DNA from 4 places in the Dickeya chrysanthemi NCPPB 402 genome. Region 3 is predicted to be linked to each of the others. Evidence: predicted binding sites of a transcription regulator. Region 3 holds the regulator's gene; each other region holds the start of a gene.
What was found. Region 3 encodes CRP, which controls carbon source genes, mostly activating them, when cyclic AMP is high. Its sites were predicted from a motif close to ATGTGANNNNNNTCACAT; they were not measured.
Positions count from the first base shown of each region.

Region 1: a site for CRP is predicted at 2,340-2,357, ahead of focA (formate transporter FocA). Genes of this name have one in related genera too.
Region 2: a site for CRP is predicted at 2,649-2,666, ahead of psiE (phosphate-starvation-inducible protein PsiE). Genes of this name have one in related genera too.
Region 4: a site for CRP is predicted at 3,169-3,186, ahead of DCH402_RS06980 (beta-galactosidase). Genes of this name have one in related genera too.

Region 1 is NZ_CM001974.1:2,031,063-2,035,783, forward strand. Features, by position in the region: gene pflB (formate C-acetyltransferase) at 1-1,366, opposite strand, end outside; gene focA (formate transporter FocA) at 1,423-2,280, opposite strand; gene ycaO (30S ribosomal protein S12 methylthiotransferase accessory factor YcaO) at 2,768-4,531, opposite strand.
Region 2 is NZ_CM001974.1:1,209,583-1,214,303, forward strand. Features, by position in the region: gene DCH402_RS05540 (DUF3750 domain-containing protein) at 1-588, shown strand, start outside; gene DCH402_RS05545 (VOC family protein) at 836-1,255, shown strand; TPP riboswitch at 1,326-1,422, shown strand; partial or broken gene DCH402_RS05550 (hydroxyethylthiazole kinase) at 1,458-1,757, shown strand; gene thiD (bifunctional hydroxymethylpyrimidine kinase/phosphomethylpyrimidine kinase) at 1,760-2,563, shown strand; gene psiE (phosphate-starvation-inducible protein PsiE) at 2,763-3,170, shown strand; gene trhP (prephenate-dependent tRNA uridine(34) hydroxylase TrhP) at 3,356-4,721, opposite strand, start outside.
Region 3 is NZ_CM001974.1:349,129-353,849, forward strand. Features, by position in the region: gene DCH402_RS01625 (PTS ascorbate-specific subunit IIBC) at 1-236, shown strand, start outside; gene DCH402_RS01630 (PTS sugar transporter subunit IIA) at 283-759, shown strand; gene DCH402_RS01635 (L-ribulose-5-phosphate 4-epimerase) at 802-1,494, shown strand; gene DCH402_RS01640 (3-keto-L-gulonate-6-phosphate decarboxylase UlaD) at 1,625-2,269, shown strand; gene crp (cAMP-activated global transcriptional regulator CRP) at 2,369-3,001, opposite strand; gene DCH402_RS01650 (OsmC family protein) at 3,378-3,785, shown strand; gene DCH402_RS01655 (phosphoribulokinase) at 3,851-4,720, opposite strand.
Region 4 is NZ_CM001974.1:1,530,732-1,535,452, forward strand. Features, by position in the region: gene DCH402_RS06980 (beta-galactosidase) at 1-3,028, opposite strand, end outside; gene DCH402_RS06985 (LacI family DNA-binding transcriptional regulator) at 3,209-4,282, opposite strand; gene cuyB (cysteate racemase) at 4,370-4,721, opposite strand, start outside.

The DNA.
Region 1 (4,721 bases), 1.7 Mb from region 3:
TCAGTTTTTCGTCCACGCCGCCGTTGATCGCGTACAGCATGGTTTTCGCCAGGTTAGCGCGGGCGCCGAAGAACTGCATTTGTTTACCCACAACCATCGGGCTTACACAACAAGCGATAGCGTAATCGTCGTTGTTGAAGTCCGGACGCATCAGGTCATCGTTCTCGTACTGCAGAGAAGAAGTGTCGATAGACACTTTAGCAGCGAATTTTTTGAAGTTCAGCGGCAGTTTTTCAGACCACAGAATGGTCATGTTCGGTTCCGGAGACGGCCCCATGGTGTACAGGGTGTTCAGGAAACGGAAGCTGTTTTTGGTAACCAGCGTACGGCCGTCGATACCCATACCGGCCAGTGATTCGGTTGCCCAGATCGGGTCGCCGGAGAACAGTTCATCGTATTCCGGGGTACGCAGGAAACGTACCATGCGCAGTTTCATCACCAGGTGGTCGACCAGTTCCTGGGCGTCCTGTTCGGTGATTTTACCTGCTTTCAGATCGCGCTCGATGTAGACATCCAGGAATGTGGATACGCGACCAAAGGACATCGCCGCACCATTCTGAGATTTAACGGCAGCCAGATAACCGAAGTAAGTCCACTGCACGGCTTCCTGAGCGGTTGTTGCCGGGCCGGAAATGTCGCAACCGTATTTGGCCGCCATTTCTTTAATTTGACCCAGTGCGCGGTGCTGATCAGCAATTTCTTCGCGCAGACGGATAGTCGCTTCCAGGTCTTCACCGTTTTCCAGTTTGGATTGCAGGGAAGTGAACTGGGCGAATTTGTCCGCCATCAGGTAGTCGATACCGTACAGAGCGACACGGCGGTAGTCACCGATGATACGACCACGACCGTACGCGTCAGGCAGGCCGGTCAGCACGCCGGATTTACGGCAACGCAGGATGTCCGGAGTATAAACATCGAACACGCCCTGGTTGTGGGTTTTACGGTAGTCGGTGAAGATTTTTTTCAGCTGCGGATCTAGTTTACGGCCGTAAACTTCGCAGGAACCTTCGACCATTTTGATACCGCCGAACGGGATGATTGCACGTTTCAGCGGGGCATCAGTCTGCAGACCGACGATTTTTTCCAAGCCTTTGCTGATGTAACCGGCATCGTGGGAAGTGATGGTGGCGGCAACGTCGGTATCGAAATCAACCGGTGCATGGGTGCGGTTTTCCTGTTTGATGCCTTCCATCACCTTGTCCCACAGGGAACTGGTTGCCTGAGTAGCACCGGCCAGGAAGGTTTCGTCACCTTCATACGGCGTGTAGTTTTTCTGAATGAAGTCACGCACGTTGACGCCATTCTGCCATTCGCCTTTGCTAAAACCTTCCCAAGCCTGGGCGAGTTTCTGATTAAGTTCGGTCATATTACACCTACCTTTGATTTGGATTTTTATAACCCGACGTTGCGGCCGACAGCAGCTTAGTGCTGATCTCCACCGCGCAAATAAATGACCCAGTAAGTTAACCCTACCAGCAGTCCACCACCAATGATGTTGCCGAGCGTGACGGGGATCAGGTTGTCGACAATAAAATTGCTGATGGTTAAGTGCTCAAACTGGCTCGGCGTCATGCTGATGGCGTGCCAGAATGTCTCTGGAGCAAAATTCTTAACTACAATCCCCATCGGGATCATGAACATGTTGGCGATACTGTGTTCGAAGCCGCTGGCGACGAACATAGCGACAGGCAGAATCATGGCCAGCATTTTGTCAGTCAGCGTACGGCCGGAATAACTCATCCAGACAGCCAGACAGACCATCAGGTTTGCCAGTATCCCAAGGCATAAAGCCTCGACAAAAGTATGCTCCAGCTTGTGATTAGCCGTCTGCAACACATTCAGGCCCCAGGCGCCATTCGCCACCATGTGCTCACCGGAAAACCAGATGAGTGCGACGAAAAATAACGCGCCAATCAAATTGCCTAAATAAACGTTGAGCCAGTTTAACCACAGTTGTTTCCAGGTAATGCGCCCGCTGGCTTTGGCAATGACGGTCAGTACGGTAGACGTGAACAAATCCGCGCCACAGACGACGACCAGCATCAACCCCATGGAGAAACAGATACCCCCTATCAGTTTAGCCATACCATACGGCATGGATGAAGATCCGGTGGTAGCCGTGATATAGAAAACGAACGCAATGGATATAAACACACCGGCAGTAATTGCCAGAAAAAATGCAGTAAGCGGTTGTTTTGTTGCTTTATAAACGCCGGCATCTTCAGCGACTTTCGCCATTGCCGATGGTAATAACAGGGTGAAGGGGTTGTCAGCTTTCACACTAACTCTCTCTTAAAATTTATCTACGGTGAGATACTAACAAAGGGTTATTCGCCATAATTTGACGTGGATCATACCACAGGAATTTATTAGGCTGATCAGGAGCCATTCTATAGCTATTTTAACTATTAACATACTGATTTTTATTTAAAAAATATTTTTTAAAAATTATAAAAACAGTTGAATTGGGAGGAAAAATTAACGTATTTGACGTTAAAAAAAATAAGACTTTGTAGTCATTTCATGCCTCAAATTTATGGTGTTTAATTTATTTTTTACCATCCGATAACAATAATGCATTTATAAAAATAAATATCCCGTCTCGACTTAATATATCCATACAAAAATAAAGGAATACGATGGGTTTTGGGCAACACTACGCTGCCGGATTGGGCCGAGGCAGCATAAAAATAAAAATTATAGTGGTATTCATGCGAGGCAGTATACCGGATGGCGCGTTGCGCCATCCGGTCAAGTGGAGCAAGGCTTATTTCGTTTGCCAATGTGCGCGTTTAGCGCGTTGCAATTTTTCATAAGCCGCCAGCAGAGACTGATGGGCCGGCAGAGCCTTCAGATCAGCATCTACTGCAAACAGGCCGTAGAAGCACTGTTCACCGGCGATAGCGGCGCTCGCAGCATCCACGGCATCCTGGCCGTACATGCGTACGAAAGCATCGTAGTACTGAGCCGGGTCGCGCTCAGGCTCCAGTGCCAGTTGCAGTAATGTTTGCAGGCAACGGTAATAATTACGGCGTTCCGGTGCAAAGACGGATTGGTTGAAATCCAGTGACCATTCAGCCCAGCTCAACGCTTGCTCCAGATCGCCACCAGCCAATGCCAGCATGGATTTCAGTTCGCCAATGCGTAACGTAAACCATCCGTTATCTTTACCGGTGGCGATACCCAGCAGCTCGCGGACACGCGTAAAATCATCCAGACCCTCATCATCCAACTGTTGCAGCAACGCCAGATAATCCGCCTTTTCCCATTGGCTGTCCGGTAAGGACAGCAGCGTTTCGCGCAGATGTGCTCCCATGCTGTTGTTCGCCAGTAACAGGTCTTCTGCCGGATAGATGTCCGACATGCCTGGCACCAGAATGCGGCAGGCGTATACCGACAGATGCTCGTAATCCGCGATATACACTTCTTTATCTTCTTTATTGAAGATGGCCATCAGTGTTGCGAATTCCTGCTCCGTGGTACCGCTGAAATCCCAGTCGACGAAGGTATAATCTGGCTGTGTTTTAAACAGATCCCAGGAAATCAAGCCGCTGGAGTCGATAAAATGGGTTTCCAGATTGGTGTGTTCGGCCACTTCTTCATTGTCGAACGTCGGCGGTGTGAACACGTCCAGATCTTTCAGTCCCCGGCCCTGAAGCAATTCGGTGACGGTACGCTCCAACGCTACACCGAAATCCGGGTGTGCGCCAAACGATGCAAAACAGGTACCATTGGCCGGGTTGAACAGTACGACGCAGATCACCGGATACTGGCCGCCCAGCGATGCGTCATAGGCGAAGATCGGGAAGCCTTCCTGTTCCAGCGTGGCGATGGCTTCCACCACACCGGGATAGCGTGACAGAACCTCCGCCGGAATTGCTGGCAGGCTGATGGCTTCGGCGATAATCCGGTTCTTCACATAGCGTTCAAATACTTCCGACAGCCCTTGCACGCGGGCTTCATTGCGGGTATTCCCCGCAGACATGCCGTTAGACACGTACAAATTTCCGATGATATTCATCGGAATATAGATCGTTTGCTGATCAGACTGGCGGGTAAACGGCAACGCGCAGATGCCCCGGCTGTGATTGCCGGACTGCAGATCGACGAGATCACTGGCGACAAGCTGTTGGTCCGGGTCATAGAAGGCGTGCAGACGGGCGTCAAGAATGCCTTCCGGCAGGCTGTCGTCCTCAGGAAGCGGGAACCACTTCTCATCAGGATAATGAACGAATTCGCCTTCGGCAATCTGCCGACCCAGATAGAAATCGGCGAAAAAATAGTTGGTGGACAGACGTTCGAAGTATTCACCCAACGCGGAAGCCAGCGCCGCTTTTCGGGTCGCGCCTTTACCATTGGTGAAACACAGCGCACAGTCGCGGTCGCGGATATGTACCGACCAGACATTGGGCACCGGGTTCAGCCAGGATGCTTCTTCGATGTTGAACCCCAGGTCGAGGAGCTGTTGTTGAAAACGGGCGATGGAATCTTCCAGGGCGGCGTCTTTGCCTGGGATAAACGTTTGGGTCATGGTTCGAACCTGAATATGTTATGAGGAGGCTGCATCATACGTGGTTTTGTGTATCGACTCTATCCCGCATGTTGCATATTGCGCGGCGCCTCCAGACCATGTTGTAACCGATATGTTGACAGACACAATAACAGGCGGACGAGTGCGCAACTTTTCAGGCGGCAGGGTAATAAGCGTTGCAGGTATGAAA
Region 2 (4,721 bases), 860 kb from region 3:
GTTTATACCGCGCCTACCTACGGCTGGCGCGGGCTGGTGGCGGTTCACCCCTGGATTATCATCAAAAAAGCGGGGGAAACCCGTTTTCAGCGTTACGAGGTGATCGGTTGGGGCGGCGATGAGGTTATTCGCCGTAACTATAGCGTGCCCGACGGATTCTGGTTCGGCTCAACGCCGCGGTTATTGGTTGAACATCGCGGGGCGAGTGCCGCCGCCATGATCCCGAAAATAGAAGCGGCGATCAGCCGCTACCCCTGGCCGCACACCTATCACGCCTGGCCCGGCCCGAATAGCAATACCTTTATGGCGCATATCGGCCGGGAAGTGCCGGAATTGAAACTGGACCTGCCGGCGAATGCCATCGGTAAGGATTTTCGCTCGTTAACCCACCCGGTGGGATTGCCGCCGTCGGGAAGAGGTGTACAGGTTTCACTGCTCGGTGTGCTGGGCCTGACGCTGGGAGTGGAAGAGGGCGTTGAAGTCAACATTCTGGGGGCGAACCTGGGGCTGGATTTCAACCCGCCTGCGCTGCGTTTGCCGTTTATCGGCCGCCTGGGCTATGACAATACGACAACGCATGAAGGATAAACGCTGACGCAGCCACGTCTGGGTGGGTTGCCGTCCACTGGCAAAACGCAGCGGGGGGCTGTGATGGTGATTTCACAGTGGTAGTGATTTGATAAAAAATCACTTTTAATGAATAAATAGGCATTATCTTATAGATCTGGATCATCTTTTCCCGCCGCCAACGCGATTATGTTGGTCATTCCACTGCGCGAACGTGATGCGAACCGGAGTGGAAAACCACAGAATTCAATCGCCAGAAGGAGGGAACATGCTGGATCATTTGAGTATTCCGGTGTCTGATCTGAGTCGCAGTCGGCGGTTTTATGAGCAGGCGTTAAAGCCATTAGGGTTCGAACAGGTTAAGGACATGAAATTCGCCGTGAGCTTCGGCGTATTGATGGGATACGGCCTGTCTTCCGATCCGGGCGGCGAATTCTGGATTTTTCAGGGTGAGGTGCCATCGCACCCACCGGCGCATTTTGCTTTCAGCGCCGAATCGAGAGCGGAAGTGGATGCGTTTTTTGCTGCGGCGGTAGCGGCGGGCGGGGTGGATAACGGCCAGCCCGGCGTGCGTACTCAATATCACCCTGATTACTATGCCGCCTTTGTCCGTGATCCGGATGGCTACAATATCGAAGCGGTGTTTCACCGGGCGCCGTCGCTGGCCGGTAATCGTTTATGCGCTTAAATGCAACCTGATGGAGCGGAGAGCGTTTTTCTAACATTGACCTTTTGGGTGAATACTCCCAATAATGGTGTTCGTTGACTCGGGGTGCCCTTCTGCGTGAAGGCTGAGAAAAACCCGTATTACCTGATCTGGATAATGCCAGCGTAGGGAAGTCACGGTATCCCACCGGTACCGCCTTCTTTTCACGCCGGTTGGGAGGTTTATGAACACTCGACCTGTACTTTTCCCTGCCGCGTCCGTCGCGGATTCCCTTGACGCTTTCCGTTTGCGCGCACCGCTGGTGCACTGCCTGACCAATGAGGGGGTGCAGAGGTTTACCGCCAATGTGCTGTTGGCGCTGGGCGCCTCGCCTGCCATGGTGGTCGATGCCGGTGAAGCGGCGCAGTTCAGCGCGCTGGCTGACGGGCTACTGATTAATCTGGGTATGCTTGAAACCGACCGTGCGCAGGCGATGCGCGCGGCGGCGGCAAGCGCCATTGAGGCCGGTACGTCGTGGGTGCTGATATGAAACGCATCAACGCGCTAACCATTGCCGGCACCGACCCGAGCGGTGGTGCCGGTATTCAGGCTGACCTGAAAACCTTCTCGGCACTGGGAGCATACGGCACCAGTGTGATTACCGCGCTGGTGGCACAAAATACCCGCGGCGTGCAGTCGGTCTACCGCATTGAACCGGCGTTTGTCGGTGCCCAACTGGATTCTGTACTGAGCGATGTTCGCATTGACAGCGCGAAAATCGGCATGCTGGCACAGACGGATATTGTGGAAATGGTAGCAGACCGGCTGTTGCGTTACCCGGTGCCTTATGTGGTGCTGGATACGGTGATGCTGGCGAAAAGCGGTGATCCGCTACTGGCGCCGGAGGCAGTGGACGCGGTGCGCCGGTTGCTGTTGCCGCGGGTGTCGTTGATCACCCCCAACCTGCCGGAGGCCGCGGCGCTGTTGCAGTGTGCATTGGCGGCCGACGAGTCGGAAATGCGGCGGCAGGGGGAACGGTTGTTGGCGATGGGGTGCCGGGCGGTGCTGATGAAAGGCGGCCACCTGAGTGACCAGGAAAGTCCTGACTGGTTGTTCATGCCGGATGCGGAGGCGGTGCGGTTAAGCGCGCCGCGCATCAACACCCGGCATACGCATGGCACCGGTTGCACGCTGTCGGCAGCGCTGGCGGCGTTACGCCCGCGTTATGACAACTGGCCGGATACCCTGTCCGCCGCGCGGGCCTATCTGCAAGGGGCGCTGGAACAGGCGGATTCGCTGGAAGTCGGCCACGGTATCGGCCCGGTACACCATTTTCACCGCTGGTGGTGACGATGGCAGCCTGATCAAAGCGATAAGAAAATCAGATAAATAGTAAAAAATATTGCATAGACAGCCCGTTCATGACCCGGTAATTTTGTGATCTGCGTCAGATTATTGCCTGTGTGGCAGGGTTAACGCTTACCGGATTTTAGGAGATTTTTTTCTGAGTCGTATTTTTTCTCTGAATCATATTGTTGGGGAGATGCTCATGGCGGGTTCAGCGCGTGCGGTCATGATTGCCAAGGGGTTACAGACTATACTCAATTTCGGCCTGTTGATGCTGGCGGTGATTCTGGTGATTTTTCTGGGCAAGGAAACCTGGCATTTGGCGACGGTGCTGCTGGTCAGCAATGAAAAAGAATCGTCGTATATGCTGATCGAAAGCCTGGTGATTTACTTTCTCTATTTTGAATTTCTGGCGCTGATCGTGAAGTATTTTCTGTCCGGTTATCACTTCCCGCTGCGCTATTTTATCTACATCGGTATTACCGCCATCGTGCGGCTGATTATTGTCGATCATAAAAACCCGGCGGATACCTTCACCTATGCCGGGGCGATCCTGATTCTGGTGATCACGCTCTATCTGGTGAATAGCCCACGCCTGAAGCGGGAATAACCCGAAAAGAAAAAGCCAGCTCAAGGGAGATTGAGCTGGCCAAGGAGGTGGTTCCTAGTAGCATTACTACGCTTATTTTTCGTTTTCTATTTTCTCAGCGCTGCAATAATAACCAGTTAGCGATGCCATTGATGTGATCTGATTCTAAAAAAAGTCACAATTGGCACGATGTTGTCACCTTTTTGTTATTTTGCATGTGGATTACGGGTGTTGGTCCCCGGAAGATTACGCAGCAATAACGCGTATTCCAGTGCAACGTCATCCGGCACCGGCAGATACACGGTATGGCCGTCGCCCGGCGCGACATCGACAGCCTGACCTTTTTTGTTGAGCAGGGTATCGATAGTGAACCGGATGTTGCCGCCCGGCGTCATCATTTCCACGCTGTCGCCGCGGGAAAACTTGTTCTTGACCGCCACTTCCGCCAGTCCGTCGCGGCGCTCGCCGGTAAATTCCCCGACAAACTGTTGCTGGTCCGATACCGAGTAACCGTAGTCGTAATTCTGGTAATCCTCGTGGACGTGGCGACGCAGGAAACCCTCGGTATAGCCGCGGTGCGCCAGGCCTTCCAACGTTTGCAGCAGCGTCGGGTCGAACGGTTTGCCGGCGGCGGCATCGTCGATGGCGCGGCGATACACCTGCGCGGTGCGGGCACAGTAGTAGAACGACTTGGTGCGGCCTTCGATTTTCAGCGAGGCAACCTGCATGTTAGTCAGACGTTCCACGTGCTGAATGGCGCGCAGGTCGCGTGAGTTCATGATGTAGGTGCCGTGCTCGTCCTCAAACGCGCTCATGTATTCGCCCGGGCGCTGCTTCTCTTCCAGCATGAAGACCTTGTCGGTAGGCGCGCCGATGCCCAGCGTCGGTTCCGGCCGGGTGTCGTCGAGTTGTGTGACCGCAATCGGTTCATGGATGTGCACGATGTTACCCACCGTGTCTTCTTTGCCTTCCTGCACGTTGTATTCCCAGCGGCAGGCATTGGTGCAGGTGCCCTGATTCGGGTCACGCTTATTGATATAGCCCGACAGCAGGCAGCGGCCGGAATAGGCCATGCACAGTGCGCCGTGGACGAACACTTCCAGCTCCATGTCCGGCACCTGGGTGCGGATTTCCTCAATTTCTTCCAGCGACAGCTCGCGCGACAGAATCACCCGGCTCAGCCCCATCTGTTGCCAGAATTTCACCGTCGCCCAGTTTACTGCATTAGCCTGTACCGACAGGTGGATGGGCATCTGCGGGAAGTTTTCCCGCACCAGCATGATCAACCCCGGGTCGGACATGATCAGCGCGTCCGGGTTCATCTCGACCACCGGTTGCAGGTCGCGCAGGAAGGTTTTCAGTTTGGCGTTATGCGGCGCAATGTTCACCACCACGTAAAATTTCTTGCCCAGCGCATGGGCTTCATTGATGGCTTGCGCCAGCGTCTGGTGGTTGAATTCGTTATTACGCACACGCAGGCTGTAGCGAGGCTGGCCGGCATAAATTGCGTCAGCGCCATAAGCAAAGGCGTAACGCATATTTTTTAGCGTACCGGCCGGAGAGAGTAATTCC
Region 3 (4,721 bases):
TGAAGATCGGCAAGTTTCTCGAACAACGGGGAGTACCGCACATCATGGACTCCTGCGCCGTGGCAGATTACAAATCCAAACTCTCGACCACCGACATCATCGTCTCGTCCAAACATCTGGCCGGAGAAATGCACCCCGGTGAAGGTAAGTTCGTATTGGGAGTACAAAACATGCTTAATCCGCAGTCGTTTGGCGACGAGTTGCTGGGGCTTATCAAGAAAAATTTTGCCGGTTAACCAATCACGCCTTCCCCTCTGCGAGGGGACAGGCAAGGAGACGCATATGAAATTCAAACAATCGTTAATCGACAATGACTCCGTGCTGCTTCACGCCAGTGCGGCGGACTGGCGCGAGGCCATCAAGCTTGGCACCGATATGCTGATTGCGTCCGGCGCCGTCGAGCCCCGCTATCACGAAGCGATTATCAGCAGTATCGAGAAAATGGGGCCTTATATCGTGATCGCTCCGCAATTCGCCATGCCCCATGCGCGGCCGGAAAACGGCGTCAACCGTACGGCGTTTGCGCTGGTGACGCTCACCGCACCGGTTAAATTCGAGGGAGAAGACGAGCCGGTGGATGTGCTGATCACGCTGGCGGGCAGTACCTCCGATGAGCATATGGAAGGGCTGATGGAAGTGACTCAGGTACTTGAAGACGAGCACAGCGACAGCGGAATCAACCTCGACAAGCTGCGGGCTTGCACCAGCCGGGAAGAGGTGTTCAGCGTCATCGATAAGGCGCTGGCCCAAACGGCATAAGCGGTAACAAGGCGCTCTGTAAGGGGCGCAGGAGAAACAACGATGTATCAGCAACTGAAAGCTATCGTACTGGACGCCAACCTGCTGCTGCCGCGTCACGGTTTAGTGACGCTGACCTGGGGCAATGTGTCGCAGATTGACCGCGAGCTGGGGGTTATCGCCATCAAACCCTCGGGGGTTTCCTACGAGCAGATGACCATCGACGATATCGTGGTGGTGGATATGAATGGGCGAGTGGTGGAAGGGCACCTTAATCCCTCCAGCGATACTGCCACCCATCTGGCACTTTACAGCGCGTTCGGCAATATCGGCGGTATTGTGCACACCCATTCGCGCCACGGCACCATCTGGGCACAGGCCGGTCGGGATATTCCGGCGCTCGGCACCACCCATGCCGATTATTTCTACGGTGATATTCCCTGTACCCGCCCGTTGAGCGAGGGCGAGATAGCCGATGATTATGAAAAAAATACCGGCCTGGTGATCGTGGAAGAATTTCAGCGCCGCGGTCTTGACCCGCTGGCGGTGCCCGGCGCGGTGATTACCGGCCATGCGCCGTTCTGTTGGGGGAAAAATGCGCTGGATGCGGTGCATAATGCACTGGTGCTTGAAGAAGTCGCCGCCATGGCGTTTTCGACCCGGCTGCTTAATGCGGACATTCATATTGATCAGGCGCTTTCTGATAAACACTATTTCAGGAAACACGGTGCCAATGCCTATTACGGCCAGCGCTGAATAGCCCGCACACGTAACATGATGTCATTGCAATAACGGCTTGAAATAAACAGTGGCAATCGGCCACGGGCTGCGCTCGCCCTCAAGTCAGAGATCCCGATATTTTCACGATTGGAAAGGAAATCGCATTATGACCAAACCTATGCTGCAAATTGCCCTTGATTCGACGGATTTGAGTACCGCTGTAGAGATTGCCGAACGTGTCGGCGGCTTTGTCGATATTATCGAAGTCGGGACGATTCTGGCTTTTGCCGAAGGGATGGCGGCGGTGCGTACCCTGCGTGAGCGTCATCCGAACCACATTATCGTTTGCGACATGAAAACCACCGACGGCGGCGCAATTTTGGCGCGCATGGCGTTTTCCGCCGGTGCTAACTGGATCACGGTGTCCGCCGCCGCGCACGTGGCCACTATCGCCGCCTGTAAGAAAGTGGCTGATGAATTCGGCGGGGAGATCCAGATTGAACTGTACGGCAACTGGAATCTGGATGACGCCAGACAGTGGGTTGCGATGGGGATTACCCAGGCCATTTACCACCGTTCCCGCGATGCGGAGCTGGCCGGCGTCAATTGGACTTCCGCCGATCTTGGCAGAATGCGTGCGCTGTCTGAGCTGGGGCTTGAGCTGTCGATTACCGGCGGCATCGTGCCGGAGGATATCCACCTGTTTGACGGCATCAGCGCCAAGGCGTTTATCGCCGGTCGCGCCCTCGCGTCTGAGAGCGGCAAAGCCACCGCAGAGGCGTTGCGTACCGAGATCAACAAGTACTGGTAAGACGCGAACGTGGATGCCAGACAGGTGCGTTAGGATGGTACAACGGTCTGAAACAAGGAGGGCGGCCAGATGGCCGCCCTGTCGGATGAGGGATGGGGATCAGCGCGTACCGTACACCACGATGGTTTTACCGTGGGCGGAGATCAGGTTTTGATCTTCCAGCATCTTCAGGATACGGCCGACGGTTTCGCGGGAACAGCCGACGATCTGGCCGATTTCCTGACGAGTGATCTTGATTTGCATACCGTCCGGGTGCGTCATGGCATCCGGCTGTTTAGCCAGGTTCAGCAAGGTCTGCGCGATACGACCGGTTACGTCGAGGAACGCCAGATTACCGACTTTCTGCGATGTAACTTGCAGGCGACGCGCCATCTGCGATGACAACCGCATCAGAATATCCGGGTTGACTTGAATTAGCTGGCGGAATTTCTTATAGGAAATCTCAGCGACTTCACAGGCGGTTTTCGCCCGCACCCACGCACTGCGTTCCTGCCCATCTTCAAATAAGCCAAGTTCGCCAATAAAATCGCCCTGATTCAGATAAGACAGAATCATTTCCTTGCCTTCTTCATCCTTGATTAGCACGGCAACCGAGCCTTTCACGATGTAGTAAAGCGTCTCTGCTTTTTCACCCTGATGAATAAGGGTGCTCTTCGATGGGTACTTGTGAATGTGGCAATGAGAAAGGAACCATTCGAGAGTCGGGTCTGTTTGCGGTTTGCCGAGAACCATTCGCTGTTATCCTCTGTTTGTAATTCACTGCGCAAATCACAGGGCTCAGAGTTCCCTGTACGGCGTGATAACATAGTTATAATTCAATTCCGTTCTGGCGGAATGACGTCAGGGAATATACTGAGGCTGTCTATACACGTCATATTCAGATTGCGGATGCGTTGGTCTGAATCATTCAGCGCATATCGGATGACGCCAGTAAGCCGGTGGCGGGCCTGACGAAGACTCAACACACGCGGTTACGCTTTTGTTTGTAACACAGGTTGAGTGTAGTGTCTCGTGTTGTCTCGCTTCAGCATGATTAAGCTCTGATTATCAGGCTTTTTTGTACATAAGCGGTGCAAAATTTCAAAAATAATTGATTGAGGACAAATTTATGCAGGCTCGGGTGAAATGGGTTGAAGGGTTGACGTTTCTGGGTGAATCCGCGTCCGGGCATCAACTGCTGATGGACGGCAACGCCGGCGACAAAGCGCCCAGCCCGATGGAAATGGTGCTGATGGCAGCAGGCGGATGCAGCGCCATCGATGTGGTGTCTATTCTGCAAAAAGGCCGTCACGATGTGGTGGATTGCGAGGTTCGCCTGACGTCGGAACGCCGTGAAGAGGCGCCGCGCCTGTTCACCGCCATTAACCTGCATTTTATTGTGACCGGCAAAGGGTTGAGCGATAAAGCCGTGGAGCGCGCGGTATCGCTGTCGGCGGAAAAGTACTGCTCGGTGGCGCTGATGCTGGAAAAAGCGGTTAACGTGACCCACAGCCATGAAGTGATCGCGCTGGACTAATGCGTCTGACTACGGCGGTTTGCTCCTGTTGCCGCCGCATCCTGCAAAGCCGCTACCGTCGGCTATTAATCAATTTTATTGCCTTCGATCAACCGCTGCACCAGCGGCATCATGATTAACTCCATCGCCAGCCCCATTTTGCCGCCCGGCACCACCAGCGTATTGATGTGGGAAATGAATGAGCCTTGCAACATCGCCAGCAGGTAAGGGTAATCAATATGGTCCAGACCCTGAAAGTGGATCACCACGAAACTTTCGTCCATCGAGGGAATGGCTTTGGCGGCGAACGGATTAGAGGTGTCTACCGTCGGCACGCGCTGGAAGTTGATGTGGGTACGGGAAAACTGCGGCGTGATGTAGGTGATGTAATCTTCCATTGAGCGCACGACGGAATCCATCACCGCCTCGCGGGAGTGACCGCGCTCGTTGATATCGCGCACCAGTTTTTGGATCCACTCCAGGTTGACGATCGGCACCACGCCCACCAGCAGGTCGACATGCTGCGCCACATCATGCTGGTCGGTGACCACGCCGCCGTGCAACCCTTCGTAGAACAGCAGGTCGGTCGGTTCCGGCATCGGTTCCCAGGGCGTGAAGGTGCCCGGCACTTGATTGTAGGGAATGGCTTCGTCGTAGGTGTGCAGGTATTTGCGGGTCTGGCCGGTGCCGCTGCGGCCGTATTCAATAAACGTGTGTTCCAGTTGGCTGAAATCGTTCGCTTCCGGCCCGAAATAGCTGATGTGGCGCCCCAGATCCCGCGCCTTGCGGATCGCCATGTCCATTTCCGGCCGGGTATAGCGGTGATAGCTGTCGCCATCCACCAGTGCGGCGCGCAGATTCAGTTGCTGGAAAATTTTGCGAAACGCCAGGCTGGTGGTGGTAGTCCCCGCGCCGCTGGAGCCGGTGACCGCGATAATCGGATGCTGGTGCGACATG
Region 4 (4,721 bases), 1.2 Mb from region 3:
CGTCACCGCCGATGCCCATGTGGAAGCCGTCCAGATTGAGCCAGGTGCCCGGTTCCGGCTGCAATAGATGGTGATGAGTGCAATCCATCAGTTGCTGTCGGCTGTAGCGGCCGATACCGAAATGGAAATCGCCCTCGATAAGCCAGTCGCCGTAGCGCAGCTCCCGGGTGTGACAGCGCAAGCCGTTTTCCGATGGAAAAATGTATGGCGTGTGCATCGCTTCCAGCGGTTGTTGCCAGCGACCGTGCAGCGCGGCAAGGCGTCGGTCAGGATAGTTTTCGTGCGGGCCCAGCCCCAGCCAGCTTACCTGTGGGGTGACCGCCGCCAGTTGCACACTGAGGCCGACGCGCGCCAGTGAAGGCAGGTGACGCGCGACGTCCACTTCCACGCTTACCGTCAGCACGCCTTGCGCGTCAATGCGCCACTGTTTACGGCTGATGAACAGCACCTGTTGCTGATAATGACCGATGTGTTCGGTGGTGATCAGCACGCCGTCGCTGAGGGTATCGGCATGAATATGCCGACAGTCGGTGTCGTACCGATACAGCCCGGCCAGTTTCCAGCGTTCTACCCAGGCATTCGGGTCAATACGGTCGACTTCACTGATGCCGATGTCGTTATCCAGTGGCGTGCGCGCCAGGTTGTCCTGTAGCGGGCTGAGTAACTGCGCTTGCCCATCGCGCCACCACTGGGTCAGCAACCCGTTATGGCGATTGAACGCCCAGCGCTGCTGGCCGTGGATAACCTCGAACTGGTCGTCATTCTGGTTCAGCGTCGGGCGTTCGCCATCGTCACGGCGTGGAGTTGGGCGTGCCAGCGGCATCGGTAATTGCCATTGATCCCAGGCGCAGCGGTGACCGGCAGGCGACCAGTCGGTCGCGTTCGGCTGAATCACCTCTACCGTCAACCACATGTCGGCGTGGTGTTGCGGCGCAGGCAACTGCTCAAGCAGAGTGAGGGTCTGGCAACCCTGAGGGGCAATATCGAGCGGTACACGGCCTGATGCCAGTTGTACATCATCCTGCATAATGCGCCAGTGCAGTTCCTCATTATCGCTACGCCGGAACAGGTATTCGCTGGTGATGGTCAGCGTCAGCGGGGCATTCTCATGGTGGTTGAACTGGAAAAACTGCTGGGCGCGCTGAGCTTCGTACAATGCCGGGTGCGGCGTGCGATCGGGGAACACCAGACCGTTGAGGCAGAACTGACGATCGTTGGGTTTATCACCGAAGTCGCCGCCGTAGGCCCAGTGCGTTTTGCCATCCTGCTCACGTATCAGCGCCTGATCCACCCAGTCCCAGACGAAACCGCCTTGCAGGCGCGGATATTGACGGAATGCCTGCCAGTAACGGTCAAACCCGCCGAAACTGTTACCCATAGCGTGTGCATATTCGCACAGAATCAGCGGGCGATGTTCTCCCGGTAGCCCAATCCACTTTTTGATTGACCACTTCGGCACCGCCGGGAACGGTTGGTCCTGATCAACACGGGCATACATCGGGCACAAAATATCGGTGGCGGGCGTGTTGGCGCCACCGCCTTCGTACTGCACCGGTCGGGTGGGATCCTGCTGTTTTACCCACTGGTAGAGCGCGCTGTGGGTAGGGCCGTAGCCAGACTCATTGCCCAGCGACCAGATAATAATGCAGGGGTGGTTGCGATCCCGCTGCACCATGCGGGTGACGCGTTCGGCATAAGCCGGTAGCCAGCGCGGGTCGTCCGACAGGCGGCTCATCGGCTGCATACCGTGGGTTTCGATGTTGGCCTCGTCCACTACGTACAGACCGTAGCGGTCACACAGCCGATACCACAACGGATGGTTGGGATAGTGGGAGCAGCGCACCGCGTTGAAGTTATGCTGCTTCATCAGCAGAATGTCCTGCCGCATGGTCGCTTCATCAATCGCCTGACCGTACTGCGGATGGTGTTCATGGCGGTTAGTGCCGCGAATCAGCAGCGGTTGACCGTTGAGCAACAACAAGCCGTTACGGATGGCGACCTCGCGGAAACCGACGTCATAGGCTTCCGCTTCCACCAGCGTGCCGTCGCACTCCAGCGCCACGACTGCGCGATACAGGTTGGGCTCTTCCGCACTCCATAAAGCGGGCTGCGACACCTCCAGTTGCAGGCTCACCCTGTCGTGATAAGCGCCGCGTTCATCAATAGCCGGCGTGCCGAAGGGGGCGCGCTGTTCCCCCACCAGTTGCTCGCCGCGCCACAATTGCACCGCCAGTTGCCACGCCTGAGCCTGATCTTCCGGCAGGTTGGCCAGCGCGGTGACGCACAGCGTACCTTGGGTATAGCTGTGTCGTAGCGGGGTGGTGAGTTGTACATCACGCAGATGTACCGCTGGTTTGTGCAGCAGGTAGACGTCGCGGTAAATACCGCTCATACGCCACATGTCCTGATCTTCCAGATAGGTGCCGTCAGACCAGCGCAGCACCATCACCGCCAGCCGGTTTTCTCCCGGTTGCAGGCAGGACGTCAGATCGAACTCTGCCGGTAGCCGGCTGTCCTGGGAATAGCCGACCCATTGCCCGTTGCACCACAGATGGAAGGCGGAGTTAACGCCGTCAAACACAATACGAGTCTGGCCCTGAGCCAGCCAGTCACCGTTGACTGAGAATGTGAGCGAGTAACAACCGGTGGGATTGTCTTGCGGTACGAACGGTGGATTGACCGGTATCGGGTATTTGATATTGGTGTAAATAGGCGCATCGTATCCCGCCAACTGCCAGTTGGACGGCACAGCGAGCGGGTTCGCATCGGCCAGATCCTGTGTCAGCCACTGTTCCGGTACGGCCTCCGGACGTGAGAAATAGCTGAAGGTCCATTCACCATTCAGCATCTGGCGTCGATCGGAAGGCTGGTCGTCGCGTGCGGCGTTGAGGTCGCGCCAACTGGAAAACGGCGGATGCGCGTCCAGCCGGCGGATATGGGGACAAGCCGGGTTTTCCCAATCGCGTCTGGCCAGAATATCCGCCAGCGAGAGGCCGGATAGCGGAGCGTAAGCGGAAGCAGTAGACATAAAGCAGGCTTTCCTTTATTGGCTGAAAGAGTGAGTGGCTGAGCTGTCTGGCAAGCGGGTAAACAAAAATTGTTATCCGCTCACAATTTGCTGTCAGGATCGCGGCTTGCCGGATGGGAGTAAAGCGCAGAGACGCCGGAAAGTGGTGTCGATCACAAAACCGGCGTCAGGAGGAAGGGGTTAGCGTTGTAACTGCCTTGCCAGTGTAATCAGTTGTTGCGCGACATCCTGCGGCGACAACGTGGAAGGCTGCCAGGCGGCGGTAGTCTGGCGAGGGATCAACGTCGTTTTCAGTCGCAGCGGGGTGGGGGTGTGCGGGTGTTGCAGGCAGTCCAGCAGCCGGTTGACGCTTTCCCGCCCCAGTTGCCTGAAATCCTGACGAATCGTGGTCAATGGCGGCTGGAAATAAGCACTGTCGCGGGTATCGTCGAAACCGATCACCGAGATTTGTTCCGGTACGCGCAACCCATATTCATGGATTGCCCGCAGGACGCCGAGCGCCATTTGATCATTGGCGACGGCAATGGCGGTAGGACGAACCGAGTTCGCCAGCAGCAGGTGTGCCTGCTGATAACCCGAGCTGGCGCTCCAGTCACCTTCGGCAATTGCGCAGGGCATCAGCAAATGCGCTGCCAGCGCTTGCTGCCAGCCTTCGTAACGTAACCGTGCGGAAACGGAATTTTGTGGGCCTGTCAGCAGGGCGATCCGCCGGTGCCCCAACTCGACCAGATGGTCGATCGCCAGCTTTGTGCCTTGTTGCGGGTCAAAGAGCACGCTCGGTAAGTCGGCGGTGGGGGGCGTGTCAAGAAACAGCACCGGCGTGGCGGCGCATAACTGGTGGATATGTTCTGCCTCCTCCTGTTCCAGCGGCACGTTGATAAGCACGCCGTCGACCCGTTGCGATAGCAGCTCATTCACCGCGCGCTGGATGTCATTACCATCTGCCGCGCGCAGCATCGAGATCACCACGTTGAACCCCAGTTCGCTGGCGGTGGTTTTTATCGCGGCGGCAATCTGGGATGGCGCATGTAGCGACAGGTCGATAGTCGCCAGCCCGATGGTGGTGGCGCTACGGCGCGCCAGTTGCTGGGCGACCCGGTTGGGGATGTAGTGAAGTGCGGCCATCGCCTGCTCCACCTTTTCCCGGGTGCGGGCAGAGACATGAGGCGCCTGATTCAGCACCCGTGAGACGGTTTGGTAAGACACACCGGCGTAAGCCGCCACGTCATTGAGCGTTACTGGTTTCGCTTTCATGATGCTCTGTTAATCAGCCCCTGCATTGTCACCAGGCGTTATCATAACAAATGCCGATGAGGCCACACTGCGGTCAACAGAGAAAAATTATGCGGCGACCGGCGGGTGCGTCACCTGCTGGTAATACCAGGCGATGGTTTTTTTGATCAACGCATCGGTGGCATCCAGATAGATGTCAGGGGTCGCGCTCACTTCTGTCTCCAGAATTAGTGGGAGTTCGGTGCAACCCAGAATCATTTTTTCTACCCCTTGCTGACGCAGCGAGGCGACGACGGGCAATAATAATGCCCGCGACTGCGCGACATCGCCCGCCTTGTAAGCGTAGATGCTGTTCATCACCGCGTCCTGCTGCTCGTTGGTCGGCAACGTGCAGCGCACCTGCTGATCGGCCAGCGCGTGCTGGTAGATATCGCTGCGCACGGTAGCGGTGGTGGCCAGA